3 regions of the Plantactinospora sp. WMMC1484 genome follow, and region 2 is predicted to be linked to each of the others. Evidence: riboswitches for the same ligand, from Rfam matches in the RefSeq annotation. Region 2 holds a riboswitch; each other region holds the start of a gene.

Region 1 (6,678 bases), 2.1 Mb from region 2:
CTGCGGCAGCGCCCTGGCCGACGTGCGGCGGGACGTCACCGAGGCGCTGACCGCCCCGGCCGTGCCGGGCGGCACGGATCCGCCCGTCGGGGCCGACGTGTCGGTCGGCACGGATCCGCCGGTCGGGGCCGACGTGTCGGTCGGCACGGATCCGCCGGTCGGGGCCGACGTGTCGGTCGGCACGGATCCGCCGGTCGGCGAGCCGCTGCCGGTGCACGTCGTCGGATGTGACCGCTGCTGCGGCAGGCCGGCCGGGGAGGCCGTGCTGGCGGTCGCCACCGGCACCGGATACCGGATCGAGGCGGGCGGCCAGAGCTGGCACGGGACCCCACCGGCCGCCCTGGCCGCGCGGGCAGGAAGGCAGACGTGAGCTACGAGTACGTCCGCGACGGCGCGGAGATCTACCGGCGGTCGTTCGCGACGATCCGGTCCGAGGCCGACCTCTCCGGGCTGCCACCGGAGATCGCCCCGGTGGTGGTCCGGATGATCCACGCCTGTGGCAGCGTCGACCTGGTCGACGACGTCGAGGTCTCGGCCGACCTGGTGCGGGCCGGCCGGGTGGCGCTGCGGGCCGGAGCGCCGATCCTCTGCGACGCGGCGATGGTCGCCGCCGGCATCACCCGGGCCCGGCTGCCCCGGGACAACGAGGTGCTCTGCACGCTCCGCCGCCCCGAGGTGCCCGAACTCGCCCGGCGGCTCGGCACCACCCGCAGCGCGGCGGCCCTGGAACTCTGGCGGGACCGGCTCGACGGCGCCGTGGTGGCGGTCGGCAACGCCCCCACCGCCCTGTTCCGGCTGCTGGAGATGCTCGACGAGGGTGCCGCCCGGCCGGCGGCCATCGTCGGCGTGCCGGTCGGCTTCGTCGGCGCCGTCGAGTCGAAGCAGGCACTGGCCGCGCACGGCGCCGGAGTGCCCTACCTGGTGGTGCACGGTCGGCGCGGCGGCAGCGCCATCACCGCCGCCGCCGTCAACGCGATCGCGAGCGAGGTCGAGTGAGCGCGACGGTGGGCGAGAGCGGCCCGGACACCGCGGGCGGCGAGCGGCCGGACGGTCGGCGGCCGGGGACGCTGCGCGGTGTCGGTGTCGGCCCCGGCGACCCCGAACTGGTGACGGTGAAGGCCGCCCGGCTGATCGGCGCCGCCGACGTGGTCGCCTACTACTCGGCCCGGCACGGCCGCAGCATCGCCCGGAGCATCGCCGAGCCCTACCTGCGGGAGGGGCAGCGGTACGAGCCGCTGGTCTACCCGGTCACCACCGAGACCACCGACCATCCGGGCGGCTACGAGGCGGCGATCACCGAGTTCTACGACGCCAGCGCCGAACGGCTGGCCGGGCACCTCGCCGCCGGCCGGGACGTGGTGGTCATCTGCGCGGGCGACCCGATGTTCTACGGCTCCTACATGTATCTGCACGAGCGGCTGGCACACCGGTTCCCCGCCGAGGTGGTACCCGGGGTCACCTCGATCAGCGCCGCCACCGCCGTACTCGGCCGGCCGCTGGTCGAGCGGGACGAGGTGCTCACCGTACTGCCGGGCACCCTGCCGGCCGACGAGCTGACCCGGCGGCTGGCCGACACCGACGCCGCCGCCGTACTGAAACTGGGGCGGACGTTTCCGCAGGTACGGGCGGCGTTCGAGGATGCCGGACGGCTGGACGCCGCCTGGTACGTCGAGCGCGCCACGGGCCGGGACGGGCGGGAGTTGCCGCTGGCCGAGGTCGAGCCGGCCGGGGTGCCCTACTTCTCGCTGGCGGTGCTGACCAGCCCCACCGGCGCCGCCGTGGCCGCGGGTGTCGGCCCGGGCGGCAGCGGCGGGCCCGGGGCGGGCCGCCGGGGCGGCGGGGCGGTTGTGCCGACCGGCGGCGTGACGGTGGTCGGCCTCGGCCCCGCCGGCAGTCGCTGGCTCACCCCCGAAACGAGCCAGGCGTTACGCGAGGCGGAGCACCTGGTCGGCTACGGCCCGTACGTCGACCGGGTGCCGCACCGTCCCGGCCAGCACCGGCACACCTCCGGTAACCAGGTCGAGATCGACCGGGCCCGGCACGCCCTGGAACTCGCCCTCTCCGGCGCCCGGGTCGCCGTGGTCTCCTCCGGTGACCCCGGGGTCTTCGCGATGGCAACGGCGGTGCTGGAGGTCGCCACCACCGACGAGCGGTTCGGCGTCGTCCCGGTACGGGTGCTGCCCGGCCTGACCGCCGCGCAGGCCGCAGCGAGCCGGATCGGTGCCCCGCTCGGTCACGACTTCGCGGTGCTCTCCCTGTCGGACCGGTTGAAACCCTGGGCGGTGATCGAGCGGCGGTTGGCCGCGGCTGCCGCCGCCGATCTGGTGCTGGCGCTCTACAATCCGGCGTCGGCCAGCCGGCGCCGGCAGGTCGAGGCGGCCCGGCAGACCCTGCTCCGGCACCGGCAACCGGGCACCCCGGTGGTGATCGCCCGGGACGTCGGGCGGCCGGGGGAGCGGGTCACCGTCGTGCCGCTGGCCGACCTCGACCCAGCCGAGGTCGACATGCGCTGCCTCCTGATCGTCGGTTCCTCCACCACCCGATGGGACCGGCGCGCCGACGGCTCGACCGTCGTCTGGACGCCCCGCAGCTATCCGGGCTGACCGCCGGCACGGCCCCGGGCCCACCCGCTCGTCGAGCTGAGTTTCGTCGAGCTGAGTCCGGTGCTCGTCGGGGTGAATCCGGATTGAAGCTGGCCGGGGCGAGGCTGTGTCGACCGCACCTTCGACGGGGGGGTGTCGAGCCGGAAGGAGAGCTGGGGATGGTCCGGAGAGGATTGATGACGGTCGTGGCGTTGGGCGGGCTGCTCGTGGCCGGGCTGGCGGCCGGCGGACCAGCCGTGGCGGCTGTGCCGGCGGCCGGGGTCGAGCGGGCTGTGCCGGCGGCCGGGGTCGAGCGGGCCGTGCCGGCCGCCGGAGCCGAGCGGGCCGTGACGGCGGACGAGTGGGTGGGTCCGATCGACCAGTGGACGACGTTCCCGTTCGAGGATGGCTGGGAGATCTGCAACCGGACGGGGCAGATCGGGGTGGCCTTCGGGGCGTACAAGGCGTACGAGTGCCGCGACAACGGCTGGTGGACCACCTACCTGTACGTCCAGTACTACCCGTGATCCGCGCAGCGTCACCGGGCGGTCTGCGGGGACCGCCCGGCGCCGGGCCGGGCCGGCGGCAGCGCCGTCTCCAGCCAGGCGAGCGCCGCGGTGACCTCGGTGACCATCGCCGGCAGCGGGACCGGGGCCGGCCGGTCCACCAGCACCACGGGCAGCCCCAGGTCGCGGGCGGCAGCCAGCTTCGCCGCCGTGTACGCGCCGCCGCTGTCCTTGCTCACCAATACGTCGATCCGGTGCGTCACCAGCAGTTCCCGTTCCGCCGCGACCTCGTACGGGCCCCGGTCGCGCAGCACCGTCACGTTGCCCGGCAGGGGCATCGCCGGATCGTCGACCACCCGCACCAGCAGCCAGTTTCCGGTCAGGTGCAGGAAGGCGTCCAGGCCCTGCCGGCCGGTGGTGACGAAGGCCCGGCGGCCCAGCCGGGGCACGAGGGCCGCCGCGGCGGCGAGATCCGGCACCCGGTGCCAGTGGTCCCCGGGGCCCGCCGTCCAGCCGGGACGCTCCAACCGCAGGTACGGCACCCCGGTCGCCCCGGCCGCCTCGACCGCCGACACCCGCATCCGGGCCGCGTACGGATGGGTGGCGTCCACCAGGGCGTCGACCCGGTGCTCGGTCAGCCATCGGGTGAGTCCGGCCGGCCCGCCGAACCCGCCGATCCGGACCTGTCCGGCCGGCAGCCGGGGATCGGCGACCCGGCCGGCCAGCGAGGAGACCACCACCGTGCCGGGGCGGTCGACCAGTGCGGCGGCCAGATCCCGCGCCTCGGCCGTGCCGCCCAGCAGCAGCACCCGGGTCGTCACGGCGCGACCGTATCGGCCGCTCCGGCCTGGGACAACCGGGCGGCCGTCGGCTCGTGACCTCCACCACCTCCGTTACCGCCGTGCCGGGCGACGCTGTTCCCGGTCCCCGTGCGCCGGCCCGCACCGCGCGGTGGCCGGCGGACGCACCGGTTGACCGGCGGGTACGGCCCGGATACCGTCAACTTGCCATCTGCGGCGGTGTGAGGGAAGCCGGTGCAAGTCCGGCGCGGTCGCGCCACTGTGAGCGGTCCGGGGCGATGCCTCGGGTGCCGCGAGCCAGGACGCTCGGCCGTCGCAGCCTGTCGAAGGGGACGCGTCATCCCCGAGGAGGTCCCACGCGCATGTCCAGCCCCACTCCGGCCCGGCCGCTCGCCCACCCGGCGGTCTCCGCCCGGCTACTGTGGACGGCGCTCGCCGTCGTCGCCGTGCTCGCCCTGCTCACCTACCTGGTCGCGTTCGACCAGGGGGCCGTCTCCCGCAGCGGGATGTTCCTGCACGAGTTGATGCACGACGGCCGGCACCTGCTCGGCGTACCCTGCCACTGATCGGGCGACCGCCGTGCCGAACTTCTTCGCACTGCTGCTGCGTGGCCTGCTCGCAGGTCTGGTCGCCGGTCTGGTCGCCGGGACCTTCGCCTACGTCGCGGGCGAGCCGCGGGTCGACGCCGCGATCGCCATCGAGGAACAGGCGGCCGCTTCCGAGCCCGGGGCCGGGGGCGACCATCACGCCGAGGACGAGGCGCTGGTCAGCCGCGACGGGCAGCGGGCCGGCCTCTTCCTGGCCACCGGCCTCTTCGGTGCCGCGATGGGGGGCCTGCTCGCCATCGGGTACGTCCTGCTCCGCCGCCGGCTGCGGACCGCCGACGACGGCCAAGCGGCGCTGCTGCTCGCCGGTGCGGCACTGCTCGGCGCCGTGATCGTGCCGTTCGGCAAGTATCCGGCGAACCCACCGGCCGTCGGTAACCCGGACACCATCAACCAGCGCACCGGCAGCTACCTGCTGTTGGTGCTCCTCGGCCTGGTGGCCGTCTGGGCCGCCGCCCTCGGCCACCGCTCGGTCCGCCCGTCCGCGCCGTACGGGCTGCGGGCCGCGGCGGCGGTCGGCGGGTTCCTGCTGGTCACGGCGGTCGCGTACACCGTGCTGCCGTCCTTTTCGGAGGTGCCGGACGACTTCCCGGCCACCCTGCTCTGGGAGTTCCGGATCGCCTCGCTCGGCACCCAGGTGGTGCTCTGGACCGGTATCGGGCTGCTCTTCGCCATCCTGGTCGGCCGGGGTGGCCGGACCTTCCGGTCGGCGGGCCGGGACGGGCCGGCCGTCGACGGCGGCTCGACCGTCGGGGACGGGCCGGCCGTCGAGGGCGGCTCGACCGGACCGGGGCGGCCCGCCGGGATGCCGGAGGGGGCGGACGCGCCGGCAGGGCGGTGAGCCGGACCAGCCTGCACCTGGTCGCCCACGCGCACACCGCCGCCCTGCGCCGCGCGGTCTTCGGCGGCGGTGACGAGGGGCTGGACTTCGGGGGCCTGCGGGCGGCCCGCGCACTGGCCCCGGCCGGGCCGGGGCGGCCCGGGCCGTTCGGCCGGGTCGACACCTGCCTGAGCACCCCGGCCGAGGCGGGCCGGCAGACCGCGTACGCGCTGGGTCTGCGCCCCGTCGCGGAGCCGGCGCTGGCCGACTGTGACTACGGCCGGTGGACCGGGCGTCCGCTGACCGAGGTCGTCACCGGTGAGCCGGAGGCGCTGCGGAACTGGCTCACGGAGCCGCAGGCGGCGCCGCACGGCGGTGAGTCCGTCGCCATGCTGCTGGAGCGGATAGACCGCTGGTTGGCCGGGCAACTCGACCGGGGCGGCCGGCTCGTCGCCGTCACCCATCCGGTGGTGCTCCGCGCCGCGCTGGTCCGGGCGCTGCGGCTGCCCGCCGCCACCTTCTGGCGGCTGGACGTGGCTCCGCTGGCGGTCGTCCGGCTGGCCGGGGACGGGCAGGACTGGCGGCTCCGGCTGACCGCCGCCGTCCCCGAACCGGAGGATCTCGTCCCCGACGGAGCGAGATAGCGGCAGGCGCTGGCGACCCTCGGCCGCCGGCCGGCACCGGGCGGCCCGGCCGACCCGGTTAGCGCCGTCAGGCTTCGGACACCGCGCCCGGCGGCCCGGCGGTCGTCCGCTATCGGCCACCGGCCCCGCCTTGACAAGCTCGCGTGGCATCCACAATCCTCGGTTGATTGTATCGTTTCAGCCCCGGTCGCACCCTCGCCCACCACAGACCGGGTCGTATGCATATTTGGAGACCCATGAGTTCTCGAACCAGGGGAAAGCGCATTCTCGCAACCCTGTCCCGGGCCGCCGTCGCGGGCGTCTCGGTGACCGCGTTGCTGCTCGGCACCCCGGCCGCCGTCGCCGCCCAGCCGAGCGGTTCCGGCCACCGTCCGGCCGGACCGCGCCTCGAACGCCTTGACCGCGGCCTGGTCGCGGTCGCCACCACCGACGGCGTCTTCCTGAGCTGGCGGCTGCTGGGTGCCGAGGCCACCGGACGCGGCAGCACCGGCCTGACCGGAGCCGACTTCCACGTCTACCGGAACGGACGGCGGATCGCGACCGTCACCGACAGCACCAACTACCTCGACCGCGCCGGCACGGCCAACGCGAAATACCAGGTCGCGGCCGTGCTCCGTGGCCGGCCGGCTGGCCGGAGCGCACCGGTCTCACCGTGGGCCGACGGCCATCGGGACCTGCCGCTGCGTAAACCCGCCGACGGGGTGACCCCGACCGGTGAGAC
Region 2 (6,678 bases):
GGCGTCGACCACGTCGAAGGCGAACGCCATGTGCATGGACTCGTCCCGGAACACCCAGTTGGTGCCCGAGGCGAGGCCGTGCAGCACCCCCCGGGAGCGCAGGAAGTACACGTACGCGAAGGCGCCGTAGAAGAAGAGTCCCTCGATGCAGGCGGCGAAGCAGATCAGGTTGAGCAGGAACGCCCGCCGGTCCTCGCGGGTCTTCAGCTCCCGCAGTTCGAAGACCGAGTCGATCCACCTGAAGCAGAACTCTGCCTTCCGGGCGATCGACGGGATGTTCTCCACCGCCGCGAACGCCTCGAACCGTTCCTTCTCGTCCGGAACGTAGGTGTCCAGCAGGTTCAGGTAGAACTGGACGTGCACCGCCTCCTCGAACAGCTGCCGGGATAGATAGAGGCGGCCCTCCGGGGAGTTGACGTGCTGATAGAGGTTGAGCACCAGGTTGTTGGCGACGATCGTGTCGCCGGTGGCGAAGAACGCGACCAACCGGGACACCAGGTGCTGCTCGGCGGATGAGAGCTTGGCCAGGTCGGCGAGGTCGGAGTGCAGGTCGACCTCCTCGACGGTCCAGGTGTTCTTGATCGCGTCCTTGAACCGGTCGAAGAACTGCGGATAGCGCATCGGCCGCAGCGTCAGATCCATGCCCGGGTCGAGCAGCAGGTGCCGCCCACCGACGCCGGTGCCGGGCCGGGTTTCGGAGGTGGTGGTCACTGGCAGGCCTCACAGCTTTCGGGGTTTTCCAGGGAACAGGCCAACGCCTCGTCGTCGCTGACCGCGACGATCGGCTTGACGACCGGGGTGACGGCGACGGTGGCCTGCTGGATCCGGGTCGCGGGACGCGACCGCAGGTAGTAGGTGGTCTTCAGCCCGGACTTCCAGGCGTACAGGTACATCGAGGAGAGCTTGCCGATCGTCGGCGCGCTCATGAACAGGTTCAGCGACTGCGACTGGTCGATGTACGGGGCACGGGCGGCGGCCAGATCGACAAGCGCCCGCTGCGGCAGCTCCCACGCCGTGCGGAACAGCTCCCGTACGTCGCCGGGAAGGTCGGCGATGCCCTGTACGGAGCCCTCCGCGCGCTTGATCTGCTCGCGGATCGCGGCGGTCCACAGCCCTCGTGACTTCAGCTCCCGCACCAGGTAGGTGTTGATCTGGAGGAATTCCCCGGACATCGTCTCGCGCTTGAACAGGTTGGAGACCTGCGGCTCGATGCACTCGTAGCAGCCGGCGATCGACGCGATCGTCGCCGTCGGCGCGATCGCCACCAACAGCGAGTTGCGCAGGCCGTGCGCGGCGATCGTCGACCGCAGCGCGGCCCACCGCTCCACCTGGGCGAGTTCGGCACCCCACAGGTCCGGGTGCAACTCGCCCCGCGCCGCGCGGGTCTCGGCGTACGCCGGATGCGGGCCGAACCGCTCGGCCAGCCCGGCCGAGGTCTCCAGCGCGGTCAGGAAGATCTCTTCCTGTACCCGGGTCGACAGCTCTCGCGCCTGCGGTGAGTCGAACGGCAGACGCAGCGTGAAGAACGCGTCCTGCAACCCCATCAGCCCGAGCCCGACCGGCCGCCAGCGGGGGTTCGACGCCGCCGCCTGCTCCGCCGGGTAGTAGTTGATGTCGATCACCCGGTCGAGGAACACCACCGCCGTGCGGACCGTCGCCCGCAGCCGCTCCCAGTCCACGCCGTCCGCGGTGACGTGCGCGCCCAGGTTGACCGACCCCAGGTTGCACACCGCCGTCTCACCGTCGCTGTTCACCTCCAGGATCTCCGTGCACAGGTTGGACAGGTGGATCGTGTTGCCCGGGGAGCCGGTCTGGTTGGACAGCCGGTTCGACGCGTCCTTGAACGTCATCCACCCGTTGCCGGTCTGGGCCAGCGTGCGCATCATCCGCCCGTACAGGTCCCGGGCCTTCACCGTCCGCACGGCCTTCTTCTCCGCCGCCCGGTACGCCTCGTCGAACGCCTCGCCGAAGAGGTCGGGCAGCTCCGGCGCGTCGGACGGGTCGATCAGCGACCAGTCGCCGTCCGCCTCGACCCGGCGCATGAACTCGTCCGGGATCCAGTTCGCCAGGTTAAGGTTGTGGGTGCGCCGGGCGTCCTCGCCGGTGTTGTCCCGCAGCTCCAGAAACTCCTCGACGTCCGGGTGCCACGGCTCCAGATAGACGCAGGCCGCTCCCTTGCGCCGGCCACCCTGGTTCACCGCCGCCACCCCGGCGTCGAGCGTCTTGAGGAACGGCACGATCCCGTTCGACCGCCCGTTGGTGCCCCGGATCAACGCGCCGCGACCACGGACCCGGGACCAGGAGATGCCGATCCCGCCGGAGAACTTCGACAGCTTCGCGACCTGGTGGTAGCGCTCGTAGATCGAGTCGAGCTCGTCGCGCGGCGAGTCGACCAGGAAACACGACGACATCTGGGTGTGCCGGGTGCCCGAGTTGAACAGCGTCGGCGAACTCGGCAGGTACGCCAGGCTGGACATGAGACGGTAGAGGTCGATCGCCTCACCGGGCGTCTGCGACAGTCCACAGGCGACCCGCAGCAGCCAGTACTGCGGCGTCTCCACCACCAGCCGCGACTCCGGATGCCGCAACAGATACCTGTCCGCGACCGTACGCAGCCCGAAGTACTCGAACCGACGATCACCGTCCAGGTCGACAGCGTCGTCGAGCTTGCGGGCGTTGCGGGCCACGAACGCGGCCGTCCCGTCCCCGATCAACCCCAGACCGTGGGCGTACCGGATGGACTGGCTGAAGCTCGCCACCCCTGCCCGCGCACCTCCTTGTCCACGTACGCCGCCAGCAGCCGGGCGGCGAGCTTCGAGTACTGCGGCTCCTCGCCGATCAGCTCCGCCGCCGTCTGGATCGACAACTTGTCCAACTCGGCCGTGGTCGCCCCGTCGTACAACCCGCTGATCGTCTTCGTCGCCACCCGCAGCGGATCCACCTCGCCCAGGTCGGCGACCCACCGCTCCACCGCCCTGACGATCTTGTTGACGTCCACCGGCTCGGTGTCGCCGTTACGCTTACGGACCCGCATCACCTGCCGGCGCTGCTCCGGCGCCGCCTGGTCCGGCGCGACCCGCTCTCGCGTCGCGGTCATGTCCCCCTCCTCACACGCCTGTCCACAAGGTCGACGGGCGCACGGGAGGACGCCGCCGGGCACCCTCGGCGTACCTGCCGACGGGTCCGGCTGATGGCGTCGGCCGTCCCGCGCGGCCTTCGACCGCCGCACGCGACGCGTGCGGCGCGCTGGCAGGTCTTCGGACTCGCGGGCGTCGTACTCGTCCCTACTGGCCGTCGCTTCCCAGACCCGAGGGTCCAGTGCTTCGTTGACGGCGGTCGTTCCCACTCACCGCTGCGGGGCAGTCCCGGATTCCCACCGGGTTCCCTCTTGCCTCGACCACCATGGATTGACGGTCGAACCAGCTACGGACAACACCATATATGGGCACGACGAAAGGAGAAAACACCAGATGCTGTGTCGGGCGTGTCACGGTGCAGGATTTGCGCCTGACTTCCCCAGCGTGCTGGGAGTCGGGTGCCCGCCAACGGCGACGCGGGCGGGTCGGCGGCAGGCCGGTAACCGATCAGAAGCGGAACCCGACGTCACCCCCGGTCATCCCCTGGTCCTTGACCCGCCGTAGCGGCAGGAACCCGTCTACGATGACCGTCCGCCGACCGAGCGTCGTGCCGGGTCCCCACCCCGTCTCGGTCCGGGGCATCGCATGGTGGTGACATGCCTGGCCGGCCACCGGCACGGCGGTCGGCCAGGCGGGCCGAGGTCACGGTGGGGAAATCGAGGGTGCCTGGCCGGATCCGAATCGCCAGCCTTCGACGGTGCCCTGGGCGGGGTTGTAGCTGGTGGCGCCGAGGGTGCTGTAGGACCAGCTGCCGCCGGGTGGGGCGTGCCAGTAGGACCAGTAGGCGGTGGCCGGCGGTGTGTTGACGCACGGTTCGGCGGCCGGTAGCGGTCGTCCGTTGATGCGGCAGATGAACGCGAGACCCCAGCGTTGGGTGCCGGTGACGGTGTAGCCGGCGCCTTGCAGGGCGGCCAGGCCGGTCGGTGGGTCGCCGAGGTAGCAGGCGGTCTGCACGCCAAGACCGAACGCGGTGAAGTCGACGACGACGGTGACCCCGGTGCCGGGGCTGCACGCGGCGGCGTGCGCCGGGCGGGGCGTCGGGTCGGCGGCGACCAGCCCGGCCGCGACGACGATGATGGCGATCAGTGCGGCGATGTGGCGGCGGATCGGGATAGGCACTGGTGGACCTCCCATGGTGGTCATCGGTGCGGACACGCCAGGGTCGGGGCGACCGGGTGGGAGCCGGCGGCGGACAGGGTGGCGAAGCCGCTGCCTGCCAGTCCGGGGACGGCTTGGGCGGTGGCGCGGGTCGCGGTGGCGGGGTCGTACCCGCCGTCTGTGTAGGCGATCGCGCCCCGGTTCGCCGTAGGGGCGGTGCAGCCCTGCTGGAGGCTGGTCAGGTACTGGCGAGCCTCCAACCACGGCACTGCCCGGCCGGCGGCAGCGAGCGCCTGGGCGGCCAGTCCGGTGCTGTTGGCGTTGGCCACCCCGTTCGCGGTGAACGACCCGTCGTCGGCCTGCACGGAGACCAGCCATCGAGCCGCCGCCTGAGCGACGAGGGGACGGTCGGCGGCGAGGAGTGCCTGGATCGCCAGTGCGGTGGCGTCCACGTCGCTGACGCAGGTGGCCTGGGCGAATAGCAGGGGAAAGCCGCCGTCGGGGCAGCGGGCGCCGGCCAGGAAGGCCACCGCCGCCGGGGGTGCTCCGCCCGCCCGGTCGAGTGCCAGCACCGCGAATGACTGGCTGAACATATTGCTGAAGTCGCCGAAGGCGGACCGGTCGGTGAACCTACCGGTTGGTGCCATCAGGGTGTGCAGGCGGGCGATCAGGTCGACACCGCCGAACGCTGCCGGATTCAGGCCGCGGACCTGTGCACCGAGGGCGAGTTTGGCGGTCGCTCCGGCGTACGCCTCGGTGCCGTCGCCGATGTAGCCGGTGGTGACCGCCGGTTGCGCCAACCAGGCGGTGGCGCTGGCGGCGTTCGTGTCGGCGACCTTCGCGGCGGCGAAGGCGAAGATCGCGTCGAGGGTGAGTCCCTGGTCGGGGTAGGCGACGCCGTCGAAGACGACCTCGAACCGTTCGCCGTCGACCATCTGGCGCGCGAGCCATCCTGCGGCGGCGTCGACACGGTTGAGGGTGGATTGCGCGGCGGCCGGTGGGGCGACAGCTATGCACAGGGTGAGAGTGGCGAGTACGCCGGTGACGAGGGTGCGGCTGCGGTGTCGGAGGAGGGCGGCCATCAATCGGTGCCTTTCCGGCCCGACGGTCGACGCGACCCGGGACCGCTCCCGGGCGGCTCCGACCCGTGGGCCACGACGGGTGGGGGAACCTTGCGGTACATCGATGGGTACTCGGGCTCGCGGCGTGTGTTCGCCGCCTACCGTTGCGGGCCAGCGCCGGCTTGTACCGGACTTCCCCCATCGACGCACAGGTATCATGATGTTGCAGTCAGTGTGGCCATCCGGGCTCGTGTCGTCAACGGCCGTCCTGCTGAGACTCTCCGGGCATGCGACCCTCCGGGCAGCCGAAGTCACGGATCTGCCTGTGCGGGCACGCTCTTCGGCTGGCCGCTCATACTGGCGCCCTGTCGGCGGTTGTCGGGGCGCCGGCGTGGGTCGTCGGGCGGGTTATCCGATGGCAAGGTGTACACCGATGCCGAAGAAGGCCACGGCGCTGATTCGATGCAACAGGCGGGCGGGCCGGCCGGTGGTCAGCCTGCCGGCAAGTCGGCCGGTGACCAGCCCGAGTGCGATGTCGAGGGCGAGTTGTACGGCGACGAAGACGGCGCCCAGGACCAGGAGTTGGGCGGTGACGTGGCCTCGGTTCAGGTCGACGAACTGGGGCAGGAACGCGATCGTGAAGAGGATCATCTTCGGGTTGAGCAGGTTGGTCAGCAGGCCACGACCGGCCGCCTTGACCAGACCGATCGTTGCCGGTGCCGCGTCCTGCCGGGCGGTCCGGGGATTCGCCGGTCGGCGCAGGGCCAGCAGTCCGAGGGTGATCAGGTAGGCGGCTCCGGCGTACCGGATCGTCGCGTACAGGGTCGGTGAGTTGGCGATCACGACGGAGAGCCCGGCGATCGCGACGGCCACGTGGATGATCTCGCCGACGGCGACGCCGGCCGCGGCGGCGACGCTGGCCCGGGTGCCGTAGCGGACGGCGTTGGCCAGCACGTACAGCATGTCCGGGCCAGGGGTGAGCATGAACAGGGTGATCACGGCGAGGTAGCCAACGAGGGTTCCGGCCGGCACGTACCCGAACTCGCTCACGCCAGGCCGGCCTGGCTGGCGAGGGCGCGGCGGAGCGTCAGGCGGTGCTCGCGGCGGATCTGCGCCTCCTGGTAGCGGCGGCGATCGTCGTCGGTCTCCGGCGACAGTGCAGGTACCGGTCGGGGTTGGCCGTTGTCGTCGATGGCGACCATCACCAGGTGGGCCGTGGCGACCAGGGTGGGTGGGACGGCGCGGTCCCACCGGTCGGCGGTGACGGTGACGGCGATCTCCATCGAGGACCGGCCGGCCCAGGTGATCCGGGCGTCCACGTGCACGACGTCGCCGACGCGTACCGCCTGGAGGAAGGCGGTTTCGTCGATGGCGGCGGTGAC
Region 3 (6,678 bases), 110 kb from region 2:
TTCCATGCTCAGCGGATCAGGTTTGCTGACACTAGTGAGAGTGAGAGTTCCCTGTTCCGGGTCGGGGGAGGTGGCGGTCCACCGGATGTTCTGGTTGTCGCCGAGGGGGTAGCCGGAGACGGAGAGGCGCATGGTGTCGCCGGCTTGGTAGGACTCCCGCAGACCGGTGATCTCGAAGTCCGCCCCCGAGCCTGGTTGCCGGACGTTGACCTCGACGGCGTCCGACGATGACGGGCCGAACTCATCGGTCCAGGTCGGCACATACCGCGCTGTGATCGTCTGGCGGCCCAGTGGGATCTGCGTGGTCTCCAGGACGGCGGCGCCGCCGGTGAGCTGCGTGTGTCCCAGCACCGTGCTGCCGGCCACGAACTCGACCGCTCCGCTCGCCGTGGCGGGGCTGACGGCCGCCGAGAGGACAACCGGCTGGCCGACGGTGGCCTGGGCCGGTGTGACGGTCAGCGTGGTGGTGGTCTGCGTCGCCGGTGGCATCGGGCCGACGTGGAATCGGATCGTGGCCGCCTTCGTCTGGGTGGTTCCGCCGATCACGGCTTTGACGGCGAAAGTCAGCTGGTATCGGCCGGGTTCGGTGAAGCCCCAGTTCGCGTGTTGATGCCCAGCGGCCTGCATGGTCAGACTGTTGGCCGCGCCTGTTGCCTGGCTGGAGAAGATTCGGTTGAGGCCCAACCCGGACGCGGTCCAGACCTCGACCTGTCCCGGTCCGTCGACGCCGGTCAAGGCGATCTCGACGCTGTCCCTTTCGACGGCTCCGGCCGGGACGTCGGCGGTGTCGAAGCCCAGCCACACGACACCGTCCCGGCGCGCCTCGGGCGCGATCCAGACGGCGTCGCCCGGTTCGCCCAGGAAGGAGTAGACCGGGTCGCCGGGCACGGTGGTTCGGGCGGCGTCCTCGACGTTGACGATCACGTCCTCCGGGTAGAGGCGGGTGCCGGTGCGTTCGAGATCGGCCTTCGTGTTGAACGTGAGCTGACCCGCGCTGGCGCCGACCGCGACGACATCCACGTGGGTGTCGGACAGGACCGTGCGGGTGCCGCTCGCCGGTGCCGGCCCCGCCGTGGCCGACGCGACGTTGACAGGTCCGAGCAGGCCCGTCGAGGCGAGCACTGCCAGCACAGCGGTCACACCCGCGCCGATCCTCGCGTGTCGGCGAGACGGGCGGCGCCACCGGAGACCTGCCGAGGTGCTCGGGCGTTGTCGGTCGGGTGGTTGCATCAATCTGGTCATGCGTTCACTTCCGCAGCTAGGCGAGGTGGGTATCGGCCGCCTGCCCGTCCTTCGGCGCCGGATACCGGCAGGGGCGGCCCATACTGTAAGTGCAACCGGTTATCGTGATCAATAACGCCATCATGTGAGCTAGCCCAGTCGCCGCTGACGCGGCCGTGCGGCCGGCTGATCGACCAGATCGACACCCATCTCAACAAGGTCGTCGAGCTGGGGTTCCTCCGTCGGCTGAACGACGGGGAAGCGAGCTACGAGGTGCGGCGGATCATCAAGGCGTTCGTCGACGGGCAGTGGTTGGCCGACTTCGACGCCCGGCTCGTCGAGTACGCCGCCGAGCTGTCGGGGACCACGGCGGGGGCGCGGTGACCGATCGGAGCCCGGCCGACGCCGTCGCGGCAACGCCCGGATTCCGGCTGCTGCGGCTGTGCGGCGAGGTGTCGTCGACGCGCGGCATCTGCTGACGGCGCCTGGCGGGTTCAGCACTCTGCGACGCCGTCACAAGGGGAGGATGACGCGTCCAGTGGAGCGCATCCCACCGACGGCAGCGCGGCGCCGTCTCGTGCGCCCTTGCCGAGGGTCCTTCGCAAAGGCCGTCCGCACGATCCGGCACGGCAGCGACATCTGCGGCGGTGTCAGGATCGACGGTGGTGGATTCATCTGGTCGGGGAAGGGGGGAAGTGATGATTGACGCTAGAAAATATCGACGGTAATCAATGGATACCCTGCCTGTTCTGGCGCCGGCCGGCGAAGTCACCGCGCGGTCGAGCCAGGAGTCGGGCGTACGGTCGGGACGGGTTCGCACATCTGCCGGCGGTGACCGGTGGATCCGTCTGAGCGGAAGTAGTCACCCGTCCGCCGGGTTGTCAGGCCGCACCGCCGGAAGCCGTCACGGGGTGCTCCGGGTGGTTCGCGGCTCTGGCAGCACGAGTGGTGTTCCGGTCGTCGGATCGGTGATGACGCGGGCCCGTACGCCGAACACCGTCTCGACCAGTCGCGCGTCGACGACCTCGGCGGGCGGACCCTGGGCGAGTACGGCGCCGTCGCGCATCGCGACGATCTCGTGGGCGTAACGGCAGGCCATGTTGAGGTCGTGCAGCACGGCGACGACCGTGCGGCCGGCGGTGTTGAGGTCGGTGAGCAGGTCGAGGACCTCGAGTTGGTGGGCGAGGTCGAGGAAGGTGGTCGGTTCGTCGAGCAGCAGCAGGTCGGTGTCCTGGGCGAGGGCCAGGGCGATCCAGACGCGTTGTCGCTGGCCGCCGGAGAGTTCGTCGACGGGTCGGTCGGCCAAGTCGGTGACGCCGGTGGCGGCCAGGGCGGTGCTGACCGCCTGTTCGTCGGCGACCGACCACTGCCGCAGCCACGTCTGGTGCGGATGTCGTCCCCGGGCGACCAGGTCACCGGCGGTGATGCCGTCCGGGGCGACGGGCTGCTGCGGCAGTACGCCGACGCGGGCGGCGACCTCGCGGGTCGGCAGCCGGTGGATGTCGCGGCCGTCGAGCAGCACCGTGCCGGTGTCCGGGCGGAGCAGCCGGGCCAGGCCGCGCAGCAGCGTCGACTTGCCGCAGGCGTTGGGCCCGACGACGGCGGTGATCCGGCCGGGCGCGATCCGCAGGTCGAGACCGGTGACCACGGTGCGGCCGTGGTAGCCGAGGCCGAGCCGGGCGGCGCATAGTTCGGTCATCCTGTCCTCCCGACGCGGTTGGCTCTGGACAGCAGCCAGACGAGCAGCGGGGCGCCGAGGACCGTGGTGAGCACCCCGACGGGCAGTTCGGTCGGAGCGAGGGCCCGGCGGGCGGCCAGGTCCGCGCAGCCCAGCAGCGCGGCACCGACCGCGGCCGAGGTGACCAGGGCGAGCCCGCGCTCGCGGACGAGGCGGCGGGCCAGTTGCGGCGCGGCCAGGGCGACGAACGCGATCGGGCCGGCTGCCGCCGTCGCCACGGCCGCTAGGACGACCGCCGTGGCGAGCAGCCCGACCCGGGCCGGTTCGGCTCGGGTACCCAGGGCGAGGGCCAGGTCGTCGCCGAGTTCGAGGGCGCGCAGCGACGCGGCCAGCCGTAACGCCACCGGCAGCAGCACCGCCACCGCGAGCACCACCGGCAGTACGTGCCCCCAGGACCGGCCGGCAAGGCTGCCGGAGAGCCAGACCGCAGCCTGCTCGGCGGTGTAGACGTTAACGGTGCGGGGTACCGGTCGGTACCCCGACACCGCAGTTGGTGACGGTGGCCGCGCCGCTGCCGGAGCCCGCCTCGGGTTCGGCGTCGCCGCCGGCACAGCCGGACAGGGCGACGAGCATGACGGACAGTGGCGCGGCAACGCGCCAGGACATGAGGGACCGCACAGCGCGCACGCGCATCGCAGACCGCCTTCCAGCACCTCGTGGACGGGTCGTCGGTGCCGTGGCCGGTTTCCTGGCTGACGGGCGGTGCGCCGCCGGCCGGCCTTCCCAGGCGAATCGCGCCCAGTGACCTCGTTGCCCGACGAGGGCCGACGGCTGTCCCGTTCACAGTGGCGAGGGCCGCGCCGGTTTCACACCGGCTTCCCGAACACCACGGCGGGGCCCATGCTAATCGCCCCGGTGGGGAGTCCCGTCCGGGCGGCATCCGGCGAGGCGCGGGTCACGTCGGGAATCACCGTGGCGTGCGGGCCGGCCGACGCGGGACAGCGCGGCGCGCAGCCCCGGGATGTCTTCGCCCCAGACAGAGGCGGAGGGCCCCACGCAGAGGCGAAGGGCGGCTTGGCGCGGGCGGCGCGGTCGGCGGAAGCGGAGGGTGGCCGCGCCGCCGCCGTTCACGGCTGAACGGACGTGTCGAGCTGGCCTCGGCCGAGCAGCACCAACCATGTTCCGCCGGCGACCGCCATCAGCAGGCCGGCTCCGACGGCGACGAGTCCGGGCGGAAGCCGGTCCACCAGGATGCCGCCGACCAGGGACGACAGGGCCAGGGCTGCGGTGGCGGTGGCGGTCCACAGGGACATGAGCCGGCCGCGCATCGCGTTGTCGGCGTGGCGCAGCAGGACGGCGATGGCCACCGGACCGTACAGGACGTCGGCGGCGGCGGCGACCGCCCAGCAGGCGAGGGCGAAGCCGACCGCGGGTGCCAACCCGAACGCGATGGTGGCCAGGCCCTCGCCCAGGCAGGAGAGGCCGAGTACGGTCAGTTGTCCCCGGGCGGGCAGCCGTTGGATGCGGGCAGCGGCCGACAGCAGGACGGCCGCTCCGGTGATCCCCTGGACGGCGTAGAACCAGCCGACGCCGCCGGCGCCGAGCTGGTAGGTGCGGGTGGCGAGGAAGGTCATGGTGACGATCGTCGCGCCGAGGCCGAGACAGAACATGGCCTCGACGGCCAGCAGGGCGCGGATCTGCCGGTGCCGCAGGCCGTGTCGGATGCCGGCGGCGAGGGCGGTCAGGATGCCGTCCTTCCGGGCGCTCCCGGTGTCGCCGTGACGCTGGCCGCCTCGGGCGCGCAGGGTGCACAGGGTGGAGACGACGAACGACGCGGCGTTGATGACGAAGGCCCACCGCCAGCCGAACAGGGTCACCGCCGCTGCGCCGGCCAGGCCGCCCAGCGCCTGGAGCAGTAGGCCGTTGACCTGGACCAGGGCGCCGAACAGTACGTACTCGTCGGGCTCGACGAGGCTCGGCATCCAGGCGTTGCGGGCGGCCTGGAAGGTGAAGCTCGTCGCGGCCGAGACGAGTGTCAGCGGATAGACCAGCCAGATCCACCGGGGACTGTCGGCGAGCAGGAAGGCGGCGGCGAAGCCGGCGAGGGCGAGGTCGGTGACGACCATGAGGGTGCGCCGGTCCATCCGGTCGGCGAGGACGCCGGCGAAGCCTCCGATCAGGACGCCGGGCAGGTACCGCAGGGCGAGGGTGGCGCCGGCGGCCAGGCCGGCGCCGGTGTGCTGGTAGACCATCGCGAACACCGCGACGGCGCTGAACCAGCCTCCGCACACGCTGATCAGGTTTCCCAGCCACAGCCAGCGGAACTCGGTGCGGGCGGAGAGGACGCGGAGCATGCCGGGAGCGGCGACGGCGGTCACGCGCCGAGCCTAGTGAAATTGAAGTCCATAACCAAGGTGTTGACAACCATTTTCAGGTGCTGGCATGGTGGAGCGGGCCCACGATCGGTGATCGGGGGATCACCGACGGGAGGAGTTGCTGTGCTGGTGCGGCGGCGGTTGCTCGGCCTGGTGGCCGAGGCGCCCGGACCGGTCGCCGTCACCGTCGCCTGTGCGCTGAGCGCCACCGGTGCGGCCGTCGTGATGGCCGTCGCTCTGGCCGAGGCGCTGCGCCGGGCGGTGGACGGCGAGGCCGTCGGGCACCTCACCGCACCGTTGGCGGTCGCGGTGCTCGCGGTCGCCGCCCGCGGCACGCTGCTCTGGGTACGCGACCTCGCCGCGACCAGGACCGCCGCGCTGGTGAAACTGCGGCTGCGCGACAGGCTGACGCGCCGGCTGCTGGCACTCGGTCCCGGTGGGACGTCGGCCCGCCCGGTCGGCACCATCCACACCGCCGTCGCCGACGGTGTGGAGGCGCTCGACGCGTACGTCGGCTTCTATCTGCCGCAGGCGGTGGTGAGCGTCGTGGGGCCGGCGCTGGTCGTGACGGTCCTGGCCGTCGTCGACCCGGTCAGTGCGGTGATCGTCGGCGTCGCGGTCGCGCTGCTGCCGCTGGCGCGGCCGGTGTTCCGGCGCCTGCTCGGCCGGCGTGGCAAGGCGCACTGGGCGGCGTACGAGGCGTTCGCCGCCAAGATGCTCGACGCCCTCTACGGGATGACCACGCTCAAGACGCTGGGCGCCAGTGCCCGGTACGGCGAGCGGTTGCGGGCGGAGGCGGCCCGGGTGTACCGGGCGACGATGCGGGACCTGGCCGCCTCGGCGACGGTGTACGTCGCCACCGCCCTGATCACCACAGCCGGAACGGCGCTGGCGGTCGCCGTAGCCGGGCTGCGGCACGCCGACGGGGCGGTGGACGCCGCGGCCGTACTGCTGGTGTTGCTGCTGGCCGCCGAGGCGTTCCGGCCGCAACTGGAGTTGCAGAACTACTGGCACGAGGGGTTCTCCGGGATGGCTGCCGCAGACGGCATCTTCGCCCTGCTCGACGCGCCCGTGCCGGTCGGCGAACCGGCCGAGGCGCGGGCGGTGCGCGGCGACGGCGGACCGGTGCAGGTGCGGTTCCGACAGGTCAGCTTCACGTATCCCGGCTCCGCCCAGCCGGCGCTGGTGGAGGTCGACCTGACCCTGCCGGCCGGCCGCACCACCGCGCTGGTCGGGCGTTCCGGTGCCGGGAAGTCGACCCTGGCCGCCCTGCTGCAACGCTTCCACGACCCGGGCAGCGGTGCCATCGAGGTCGACGGCGTCGACCTGCGGCACCTCCCGCTGCGACAGGCGCGGGCGCTGACCGCGGTGGTGAGCCAGGAGGCGTACCTGTTCCACGGCAGT

What was found. Region 2 has a riboswitch for cobalamin ahead of ACN28C_RS33490 (ribonucleoside-diphosphate reductase subunit alpha). Riboswitches for the same ligand answer to the same signal wherever they lie in the genome.
Region 1: linked by a shared signal. The riboswitch ahead of ACN28C_RS24950 (CbtB domain-containing protein) and the one ahead of ACN28C_RS33490 (ribonucleoside-diphosphate reductase subunit alpha) in region 2 are both predicted to bind cobalamin.
Region 3: linked by a shared signal. The riboswitch ahead of ACN28C_RS33060 (iron chelate uptake ABC transporter family permease subunit) and the one ahead of ACN28C_RS33490 (ribonucleoside-diphosphate reductase subunit alpha) in region 2 are both predicted to bind cobalamin.

The regions. Positions count from the first base shown of each region.
Region 1 covers NZ_CP186055.1:5,743,914-5,750,591, reverse strand. The annotation lists gene ACN28C_RS24975 (precorrin-3B synthase) at 1-370, shown strand, start outside; gene ACN28C_RS24970 (precorrin-8X methylmutase) at 367-996, shown strand; gene ACN28C_RS24965 (precorrin-2 C(20)-methyltransferase) at 993-2,603, shown strand; gene ACN28C_RS24960 (hypothetical protein) at 2,762-3,109, shown strand; gene ACN28C_RS24955 (cobalt-precorrin-6A reductase) at 3,121-3,909, opposite strand; cobalamin riboswitch at 4,089-4,217, shown strand; gene ACN28C_RS24950 (CbtB domain-containing protein) at 4,251-4,454, shown strand; gene ACN28C_RS24945 (CbtA family protein) at 4,468-5,334, shown strand; gene ACN28C_RS24940 (histidine phosphatase family protein) at 5,331-5,957, shown strand; gene ACN28C_RS24935 (rhamnogalacturonan lyase) at 6,194-6,678, shown strand, end outside.
Region 2 covers NZ_CP186055.1:7,822,617-7,829,294, forward strand. The annotation lists gene ACN28C_RS33485 (ribonucleotide-diphosphate reductase subunit beta) at 1-711, opposite strand, end outside; partial or broken gene ACN28C_RS33490 (ribonucleoside-diphosphate reductase subunit alpha) at 708-3,097, opposite strand; cobalamin riboswitch at 3,232-3,439, opposite strand; gene ACN28C_RS33495 (hypothetical protein) at 3,780-4,223, opposite strand; gene ACN28C_RS33500 (peptidase) at 4,277-5,317, opposite strand; gene ACN28C_RS33505 (LysE family translocator) at 5,705-6,346, opposite strand; gene ACN28C_RS33510 (acyl-CoA thioesterase) at 6,343-6,678, opposite strand, start outside.
Region 3 covers NZ_CP186055.1:7,715,351-7,722,028, reverse strand. The annotation lists gene ACN28C_RS33075 (choice-of-anchor M domain-containing protein) at 1-1,140, opposite strand, end outside; gene ACN28C_RS33070 (DUF4194 domain-containing protein) at 1,354-1,605, shown strand; gene ACN28C_RS33065 (ABC transporter ATP-binding protein) at 2,126-2,920, opposite strand; gene ACN28C_RS33060 (iron chelate uptake ABC transporter family permease subunit) at 2,917-3,444, opposite strand; cobalamin riboswitch at 3,621-3,805, opposite strand; gene ACN28C_RS33055 (MFS transporter) at 4,027-5,277, opposite strand; gene ACN28C_RS33050 (ABC transporter ATP-binding protein) at 5,398-6,678, shown strand, end outside.